Thiosocius teredinicola: one gene and its partners. The protein of the gene in region 2 interacts with the protein of the main gene of each other region in a pairwise test. Links are inferred from orthologs where the notes say so. Each region holds a gene or a part of one and is shown on either strand. Other genes may lie near its edges. The genes, in order: B1781_RS08730, B1781_RS20695 and ftsA.

Region 1 (3,102 bases), 2.6 Mb from region 2 along the record:
TCGATTTCCCATGCCAAGGCCCTGATCCGGTTGCTTCAGGGTGTCCCGTCAAAGGTCAATCTGATCCCGTTCAATCCTTTCCCGGGCAGTGATTATCGAACCTCGCCCGAAGAGCGGGTTGAAGCGTTTCGTCAGCGCCTGAAGCGTGCCGGCATTATCGCGACTACGCGCAAAACGCGCGGCGAGGACATCGATGCGGCATGTGGTCAGCTCGTAGGCAAGGTGCGCGACCGCAGTCGGCGCCAGTTCAAACGGATTCCGGTAGTTCAGGAGCATGTTCAATGACGCAGGGTTGGGTTCGACTGCTGCTGCTCGTAGTCATCAGCGTCTCGCTGTCAGCCTGTAATAAGGCCACGGTACGCGACGACGATGCCGGCGCCACCGGCGACCTTGGTTCGCCGTTGGTCGGACCGAGCCCGGCGGATGTGTATATCGATCTGTCTGCCGTTTACCTGCAAGAAGGCAATCTCAGTGAAGCCCTGACGAATGCCAAGAAGGCGGTCATCGTCGATCCCAGGTCGAGCAATGCCCACTACGTCCTGGCGCTGGTGTACCAGCGACTTGGTCAGATGAAAGCCGCCGGCGAGTCGTTCCGCAAGGCCGTATCCGTCGGCCCGCGCAACCCGGTGGCGTTGAATGCCTACGGGTCTTATCTGTGCAAACAGAAGAACTACGAAGAGGCGGACAAATACTTCCGCCGGGCGCTGGCCAATCCTCTGTACAGCACCCCGTGGCTCGCATGGCATAACGCCGGCCACTGTAACGAACTTGCCGGTGCGACCGGCAAAGCGGAGAGCGATTATCGTGGGGCCTTACGCACGAACCCGCGCTTCGGGCCAAGCCTGCTGGGCATGGCGAAACTCAGTTTTCAGGGAGGGAACTACCTTTCAGCGCGTGCCTATCTGCAACGCTACGGCGAAGTGGCTAAGCATACCCCTGAAAGTCTATGGCTAGGTGTACGCACCGAAAATCAGTTGGGCGACAAGGATCAGATGGCAAGTTACAGCCTGAAACTGAAAGCCAGATATCCGGATTCAGAAGAAGCCAAATTCCTGCAATCGATTGAGTGAACTATGAGCGCTGTAATCCCCGAGCAAACCAATAACAACGTTACAGAATTCTACTCACCGGGACCTGGTGAGCGCTTGCGTGCCGCACGATTATCGAAAGGAATCGACCTGGCGAAGATCGCCAGCGAGTTGCACCTCACGAGCAGTGTTGTCGAAGCCCTCGAGGCCGACAAATTCGACGAGGTCGGTGCGCGCGTTTTCGTCCGCGGCTACCTGCGCAACTACGCGCGGTTCGTCGATGTGCCGGTTGAATCGGTCATGCGACAGTTCGACGAGAAGTGGCCGGATGACAGCGCCAAACAGGCTATGGTCAAGCATGCCTCGCCGCGCCTGCCGGCAGATGGCGGACCGAGTCGCGGTCTGGCCGGGGCCGTCACCTGGTTGTTGCTGATCACCCTGATCGCACTTTTCCTGGTGTGGTGGCGCGGCTATCTCGACGACATCGTGCCCGGCTCGGCATCGACCGGCGATACCGCGACCGAAGAAGCGGCGGCCGACGGCATACTGCCGCTGAATGATGGGACGGTGGAAGGCGGCCTGATGCAGCAGGACGACCCGTCGATGGCCGATGGCAGCCTGCGTCTGCCGGCGCCGTCGCCCGAGGTGCCGCTGGACAGTTCGGCAGCCGAGCCGGTCGATAGTGCGAATGAAGCCGCCGGCGAATTGAGCCTGCCCGCAGCACCGCCGAGCAGCGCGACGGATGCAGCGGAATCGGCGACGGGCACCGCGTTGGCCGACAGCCAGGCACCAGTAGCTCCGGCCGCGCCGGAGGTGGTCATGACCTTCAATGCGCCGTGCTGGGTCGATGTGCGTGACAGCGATCGGCAGTTCAAATTGTTCGGCGAGATGCCGAAAGGCACGCGCAAGGTGCTTGGCGGAGAGCCACCCTATAAAATAGTGATCGGTAACGCGCGCGCGGTAACGATCAGCGTGAATGGCGTGCCGGTCGATCTGGCACCCTACGCCAAGGGCAATGTGGCGAGGTTCACGCTGGAACCCTGACCGGCGTTCGCCTTTCACGGTAACGATCTCAATGCCCCGCCTATGCGGGGCTTCGGTTTTTTCTACAAGACGTTTTCATGGCTAAAAGCATTCAGGCAATCCGTGGCATGCACGACGTGCTGCCGCAACAGTCGCCCCTGTGGCAGTTCCTCGAGCAGCGCGTGGCGACTGTGCTCAAGGCCTACGGCTACCGCGAGATCCGCATGCCGATCCTCGAGGTGACCGAGCTGTTCAAACGCTCGATCGGTGAAGTGACCGACATCGTCGAGAAAGAGATGTACACCTTCGATGATCGCAATGGCCTGAGCGTCACCATGCGGCCTGAGGGCACCGCCGGCTGCGTGCGTGCGGCGATGGAAAACGGCCTGCTGCACAACCAGACGCAGCGCCTGTGGTACCAGGGGCCGATGTTCCGCTACGAAAAACCGCAGAAAGGGCGCTATCGCCAGTTTCACCAGATCGGCGTCGAAACGTACGGCATGGCCGGACCGGATATCGACGCCGAAGTCATCCTGATCACGGCGCGTATCTGGGCCGCCCTGGGCATTCCCGAGCTCGAACTGCAGCTCAATACGCTCGGCACGCCGGACGAGCGCCAGGCCTATCGCGAAGAGCTTGTTGCGTATTTTTCGGACAACGCCGCGCTGCTCGACGAAGACAGCCAGCGGCGCCTGACCACCAACCCGCTGCGTATTCTGGACAGCAAAAATCCTGACATGCGCGATATGCTCGACAAGGCGCCGACCCTGATGAGTCATCTCGGCGAGGAATCGCAGTCGCATTTCGCGTTCATTCGCGAAACCCTCGACAGTGCCGGCGTGTCGTACACGATTAATCCCCGCTTGGTGCGCGGTCTCGATTATTATTCGCGCACCGTGTTCGAGTGGGTTACCGATCAGCTGGGTGCGCAGGGCACGGTGTGTGCCGGTGGCCGCTACGATGGACTGGTCGAACAGCTCGGCGGCAAGCCGGTGCCGGCAGTTGGATTTGCGATGGGCATCGAGCGCCTCATCGCGATACTCGAGATGCT
Region 2 (3,126 bases):
ACAGGCGCGCCGCAACGGCCGCCGCCGAACCGCCGGACGAACCACCGGGCACCTTGTCGGTGTTCCACGGGTTACGCACCGGGCCGTAATAGCTGGTTTCGTTCGACGAGCCCATCGCGAACTCGTCCATATTGGTCTTGCCGAGCATCACGGCGCCGGCAGCGCGCAGATTGGCGACGACCGTTGCGTCGTACGGCGAAATCCAGTTCTCCAGCATGCGCGAACCACAGGTGGTGCGCACGCCCTCGGTACAGAAGATGTCCTTGTACGCGATCGGGATGCCGGTCAGCGGGCCGGCATTGCCGGCGGCGATCCGCGCGTCGGCGGCCTTGGCCTGCTCGAGTGCGGCCTCTTCGGTCACCGTGACAAAGCTGTTGAGCTTGTCGTCGTGCGCCTTGATGCGCTGCAGCATATGCTGCGTCAGCTCGGTGCTCGACAGCTCGCCGCTTTGCAGCGAGCGCGACAATTCCGCGATGGTCTTGGTATGCATGGGATTACAGACGATCCATGATCGGTTTGGGGGCGTGAGACGATGCAAGCGGTGTGTAGACGTTCACCACCGTCGCTGCCTCATTCGATAACTTTCGGCACCAGGAACAGGCCGTTTTCAACCGCCGGCGCGGTGGCCTGGTAGGCCTCGCGGCGATTCACCTCGCTGACCGCGTCGGGCCGCAGGCGCTGCGCCATCTCCAGCGGGTGCGCCATCGGTTGCACGGCGTCGGTGTCGACGGCATCCATCTGCGCGACCAGGTCGAGGATATTCGACAGCTCCTTGCCCATCGACTCGGTTTCATCCGGCGACACCGCGAGGCGCGCAAGGTGAGCTATCTTTGCAACATCATCAGCAGACAGAGACATGGTATGCAGCCGCTTCGGTTGGACACGAACGAGGACGCGAAATTAACACATTACGGCGCACGGTCGAAACCAACTGCGAACCAATGCGCTTGCCGAACACCGGGGCCGTTGCTAGATTACGCCTCTTTCTGGGGCATGGTTCCTCAGTACACTGCATATTCGTTTTAGGTCGAGGCCCTCGCAAGACAGGTCGCCCGACCGGCCACCGGAAATCACAGCATGTTCCTTCGTCGTATTCGTGGACTTTTCTCCAACGACCTGTCGATCGACCTCGGCACCGCCAACACCCTGATCTACGCCCGTGACCAGGGAATAGTGCTCAACGAGCCGTCGGTCGTCGCCATTCGTCAGGACCGTGGTCCCGGCGGCCCCAAATCGGTCGCCGCCGTCGGCGAAGAGGCCAAGAAGATGCTCGGCCGTACCCCGGCCAACATCACCGCGATCCGGCCGATGAAAGAGGGCGTGATCGCCGACTTCACCGTCACCGAGAAGATGCTGCAGTACTTCATTCATAAGGTGCACGAATCCCGCCTGATCCGCCCCAGCCCGCGCGTGCTGGTATGCGTACCGTGCGGCTCGACCCAGGTCGAACGCCGCGCAATCAAGGAATCGGCCGCCGGTGCCGGTGCACGCGAGGTCTACCTGATCGAAGAGCCGATGTCGGCCGCGATCGGCGCCGGCCTGCCGGTCGACGAGGCACGCGGCTCGATGGTGCTCGACATCGGTGGCGGCACCTCCGAGGTCGCGATCATCTCGCTCAACGGCATCGTGTACTCGAACTCGGTGCGTATCGGCGGCGACAAATTCGACGAGGCCATCATCAACTATGTGCGCCGCAACTACGGCACGCTGATCGGTGAAGCCACCGCCGAACGGGTCAAGAAAGAGATCGGCTCGGCCTACCCCGGGAACGAAGTTCACGAGCTCGAAGTCAAAGGCCGCAACCTCGCCGAGGGTGTGCCGCGCAGCTTCACGCTGAGCTCCAACGAGATCCTCGAGGCATTGCAGGAGCCGCTGTCGGGCATCGTCGATGCCGTCAAGAAGGCCCTCGAACAGACCCCGCCGGAACTCGGCGCCGACGTCGCCGAGCGCGGCATCGTGCTGACCGGCGGCGGCGCGCTGCTCAAAGACCTCGACCGTCTGATCGAAGAGGAAACCGGCCTGCCGGTGGTGATCGCCGAAGACCCGCTGACCTGCGTGGCGCGTGGTGGCGGTCGTGCACTGGAGCTGATGGACGAGCGTGGGGGCGAGATCTTCACGGTCGAGTGACCCCTTTCACGGTGGCGTGGGCAGCCGCCGTGTGTGACAAATCGCAAGAACGGAGAGCGTCGCAATCAAGCCGATCTTTGCACAAGGCCCGTCCCAAGCTACGCGGCTGGTGGCCGCCGTCATTCTGTCGCTGACCCTGCTGGTAATGGATCATCGTTACCACCACCTGCAGGACCTGCGCAGCGCCCTGGCCTTCATCACCTATCCGCTGCAATACATGGCCGACCTGCCGTTTTCGGCGTCCGAGTGGCTCAGCACGACCACCAGCAGCCGCGATACCCTGCTCGAACAGAACGAGTTGCTGCGCGAACAGAACCTGCGACTGCGTGCCGAACTGCAGAAGTACGAATCGCTACAGGCCGAAAACATGCGCCTGCGCGACCTGGTCGATTCCTCGTTCAAGGTCGGCGACCGTGTGCTGGTCGCCGAGCTGTCGTCGGTCGACCTCGATCCCTACAAACAGCAGGTCATCATCAACAAGGGCGGCACCTCGGGGGTGTTCGAGGGCCAACCGGTGCTCGACGCGCACGCGGTCATGGGCCAGGTGACCAGCGTCACGCCGCTGTCGTCGACCGTGCTGCTGATCACCGACAGCAGCCACGCGCTGCCGGTACAGGTGTTGCGCAACGGCCTGCGCACTATCGCCGTCGGCACCGGGCGGATCGACGAACTGCGACTGCCCTACCTGCCGACCAACTCCGACATCGTCGAAGGCGACCTGCTGGTCACCTCCGGGCTTGGCGGCAAGTTCCCGCCCGGCTACCCGGTGGCCACGGTAACCCGGATCGACCGCTCGCCGGATGCGCCGTTCTCGACCGTACTCGCCCAGCCGCGCGCGCATCTCGATCGCAGCCGCGAAGTGCTGCTGGTATGGACGGTGCCGAACCAGCTCGCGATATCGCCGAACGGCGTGTCGCCCGAAGGCGGCGAAGATGCGGCCGACGCAGCATCCCCGACCGCCGAGAAACCGGCCGAAAAGCCAGCGCAGAAACCTACCGA
Region 3 (3,155 bases), 550 kb from region 2 along the record:
GTGCGTTCAACGCGGTCGCCGCGAGTGGCTGGGGGCGTGTCGACATTCTGGTTGATGTTGAGGAACAGCCCTGGGTCATCGAGGTCAACACCGTTCCGGGTATGACCGGCCACAGCCTGGTGCCAATGGCGGCAAAGGCGGTCGGTATCGATTTTGACGAGTTGGTCTGGCGCATCCTGGCGCAGACGTTGGAGGCCAACTGATGGCAACGACGTCGGCAAAGCGCAAGCAAGCGAAACAGGCGCAGACGATATCGACCTCGTGGATGCGTTGGGCGATCAGTGTGGCGCTGCTGTTGACGCTTGTCGGCGGCAGTTGGGTAACGGTTCGCTATCTGTCGCAGCCGGGCAAGCTGCCATTACGTGTTGTAGAAGTGAACGGCGAGTTTCGTTATCTGCAACGCGGCGAGATTCAACAGACTGTCGTCAAGGCGATCGACGGCGGCTTTTTTACCTGCGATATGCAGAAACTGCGACGTGCCGTGCTCGATATGCCGTGGGTTGAAGAGGTGAGCATCCGTCGGGTGTGGCCCGACAAGCTGAGTATGAACGTGGTCGAGCAGGCGCCGCTGGCGCGCTGGGGAGACGATGCCTTGATCAGCGTGCAGGGTCGCGTTTTTACGCCGTCGTCGGTAGCGGCTTTTGGTGAGCTCGTTCGCTTGAACGGCCCTAAGGGCAATGAAAAGCGCGTCGTCAGTTTCTATCGCGCTGTCGCGTCGCGCGCGACCAAGCGCGAACTGCGCGTGACCGAAGTGGAACTCGATCAGCGGCGCCATTGGTGGTTGCGGTTCGAAGGTGGATTGACGGTGTCGCTCGGACGCGAAGACGTGGATGAGCGCCTGACACAGTTCTTCCGTGTCTACCCAAGTCTTGCTTCGCAGTCGGCGCGCCAACCCGAACGCGTGGATATGCGATACGCGCATGGATTTGCAGTGCGTTGGCGCGAGATTGCCGACGATGATGAAGCGGCAAAGGCCGAGAAGTTGCAGGAAAAGGTTTAATGGTCAAACGTACCGACAAGAACATAATCGTTGGCCTTGATATCGGCACCTCCAAGGTGGTGGCGATTGTCGGCGAGGTGCGCCAGGACAACGAGATCGAGATCATCGGCATCGGTTCGCATCCGTCGCGCGGCCTGAAGAAAGGGGTCGTCGTCAATATCGAATCGACGGTGCAATCGATCCAGCGTGCCGTAGAAGAAGCCGAACTGATGGCCGGCGTCGAGATCGACTCGGTGTATGCCGGGATCGCCGGCAGTCATGTGTCGAGTCTGAACTCACACGGTATCGTCCCGATCAAAGATGGCGAGGTGTCGCATACCGATGTCGAGCGTGTGATCGATGCCGCGCGCGCCGTTGCCATACCCGCTGATCAGAAGATCCTGCACATCCTGCCGCAGGAATTCATCATCGATAACCAGGAAGGTATTCACGATCCGGTCGGCATGTCGGGCGTGCGACTCGAGGCGCGGGTGCACATGGTGACCGGTGCGGTTAGTGCGGCGCAGAACATCATCAAATGCGTGCGCCGTTGTGGGCTCGAGGTCGAAGACCTGATCCTGGAACAGCTGGCGTCGAGTTATTCGGTGCTGGAAGACGATGAAAAGGATCTCGGCGTCTGCCTCGTCGATATCGGTGGCGGTACCACCGACATCGCCGTATTCACCGGCGGTTCGATCCGACATACCGCGGTCATCCCGATCGCAGGCGATCAGGTCACCAATGATATCGCGGTCGCGTTGCGTACGCCGACGCAGCACGCCGACGAGATCAAGCTCAAGTACGCCTGCGCGTTGACCCAACTCGCCAGCCCCGATGAAACCATCGAGGTGCCGAGCATCGGTGATCGTCCGCCGCGTCGTCTTTCACGTCAGACGCTGGCCGAAGTGGTCGAGCCGCGCTACGAAGAGTTGCTCACTCTGATTCAAATGGAACTGCGTCGCTCAGGTTATGAAGACCTGGTTGCCGGCGGCGTGGTGCTGACTGGCGGTAGCGCCAAGATGGAAGGTCTTATCGACCTCGCTGAAGAGGTTTTTCACATGCCGGTGCGGCTCGGTATCCCGCAGTACGTGACCGGTCTCGTTGATGTGGTTCGCAATCCAATTCACGCCACCGGCGTGGGCTTGCTGTTGTTTGGACATAGAAACCGGGCCGTGCGGGTGCCCGAGATCGCCGGTGGCGGCGGAATCAAATCGGTTTGGAACCGGATGCGAAGCTGGTTCCAGGGAAACTTTTAATAAAAGCAGACACGACTTTCATGATGTCTTGTCTGGGTTTGGAGGATAGCTAAATGTTTGAATTGATGGATGTGGACAGCCAGAGCGCAGTAATTAAGGTCGTCGGTGTCGGCGGCGGTGGCGGCAACGCCGTCAATCACATGCTGCGTTCCAATATCGAAGGCGTTGAGTTCATCTGTGCCAACACCGATGCGCAGGCTTTGAAGAACACCGAGGTCAAGACAGCTTTGCAGCTGGGTGCGAACGTCACCCGCGGACTTGGTGCAGGTGCCAATCCGAATCGCGGCTTCGACGCAGCGATGGAGGATCGCGACCGCATCTACGAAGCCATCGAAGGTGCCGACATGATCTTTATTACCGCCGGTATGGGTGGCGGTACCGGAACCGGTGCGGCGCCCGTTGTTGCCGAGGTGGCGAGAGAGCTTGGGATCCTGACCGTTGCGGTGGTCACCAAGCCGTTCAGCTTCGAAGGCGCCAAGCGTATGCAGGTAGCCGAAGACGGCATCGCCAAGCTTTCCGAGCATGTTGATTCGGTGATCACGATTCCGAACGAAAAATTGTTGGCCGTACTCGGCAAGACAACCTCTTTGCTGGATGCCTTCAAGGCAGCCAATGATGTACTGCTCAACGCCGTTCAAGGTATTGCCGAGTTGATCACCAAGCCTGGTCTGATCAACGTCGACTTTGCCGATGTGCGCACCGTGATGTCCGAGATGGGTGTGGCGATGATGGGCACCGGTCGTGCAACCGGCGAGAAGCGCGCTCGCGAAGCGGCCGAAACGGCCATTCGCAGCCCGCTGCTTGAAGACATCAATCTTTCCGGCGCGCGCGGCATCCTGGTGAACATCACCGCCGGACTCGATCTGGCGATCGGTGAGTTCGACGAGGTCGGCAACACCGTTAAGGAATTTGCACGTGAT

Evidence for each region.
Region 1: the proteins of B1781_RS20695 (region 2) and B1781_RS08730 interact in binary tests that used the Escherichia coli proteins (3 or more experiments, as listed by UniProt). The link is inferred for Thiosocius teredinicola from one-to-one orthologs.
Region 3: the proteins of B1781_RS20695 (region 2) and ftsA interact in binary tests that used the Escherichia coli proteins (3 or more experiments, as listed by UniProt). The link is inferred for Thiosocius teredinicola from one-to-one orthologs.

The regions. Positions count from the first base shown.
Region 1 is NZ_CP019936.1:1,794,448-1,797,549, forward strand. The notes cover bases 126-3,072. They hold B1781_RS08730 (RodZ domain-containing protein), read left to right. Parts: upstream 126-1,073; coding sequence 1,074-2,072; downstream 2,073-3,072. Other genes in these bases: rlmN (23S rRNA (adenine(2503)-C(2))-methyltransferase RlmN), read left to right, coding at 126-285; pilW (type IV pilus biogenesis/stability protein PilW), read left to right, coding at 282-1,070; hisS (histidine--tRNA ligase), read left to right, coding at 2,150-3,072. Also shown: more of rlmN, read left to right, coding at 1-125; more of hisS, read left to right, coding at 3,073-3,102.
Region 2 is NZ_CP019936.1:4,379,797-4,382,922, forward strand. Bases 132-3,102 are described here. They hold B1781_RS20695 (rod shape-determining protein), read left to right. Parts: upstream 132-1,077; coding sequence 1,078-2,127; downstream 2,128-3,102. Other genes in these bases: gatA (Asp-tRNA(Asn)/Glu-tRNA(Gln) amidotransferase subunit GatA), read right to left, coding at 132-490; gatC (Asp-tRNA(Asn)/Glu-tRNA(Gln) amidotransferase subunit GatC), read right to left, coding at 571-858; mreC (rod shape-determining protein MreC), read left to right, coding at 2,201-3,102. In the rest of the region: more of gatA, read right to left, coding at 1-131; more of mreC, read left to right, coding at 3,103-3,126. UniProt on the Escherichia coli protein: Forms membrane-associated dynamic filaments that are essential for cell shape determination. Acts by regulating cell wall synthesis and cell elongation, and thus cell shape.
Region 3 is NZ_CP019936.1:3,831,687-3,834,841, reverse strand. Bases 118-3,117 are described here. They hold ftsA (cell division protein FtsA), read left to right. Parts: upstream 118-999; coding sequence 1,000-2,235; downstream 2,236-3,117. Other genes in these bases: ftsZ (cell division protein FtsZ), read left to right, coding at 2,289-3,117; B1781_RS18175 (cell division protein FtsQ/DivIB), read left to right, coding at 203-1,000; B1781_RS18180 (D-alanine--D-alanine ligase), read left to right, coding at 118-203. In the rest of the region: more of B1781_RS18180, read left to right, coding at 1-117; more of ftsZ, read left to right, coding at 3,118-3,155. UniProt on the Escherichia coli protein: Essential cell division protein that assists in the assembly of the Z ring. May serve as the principal membrane anchor for the Z ring.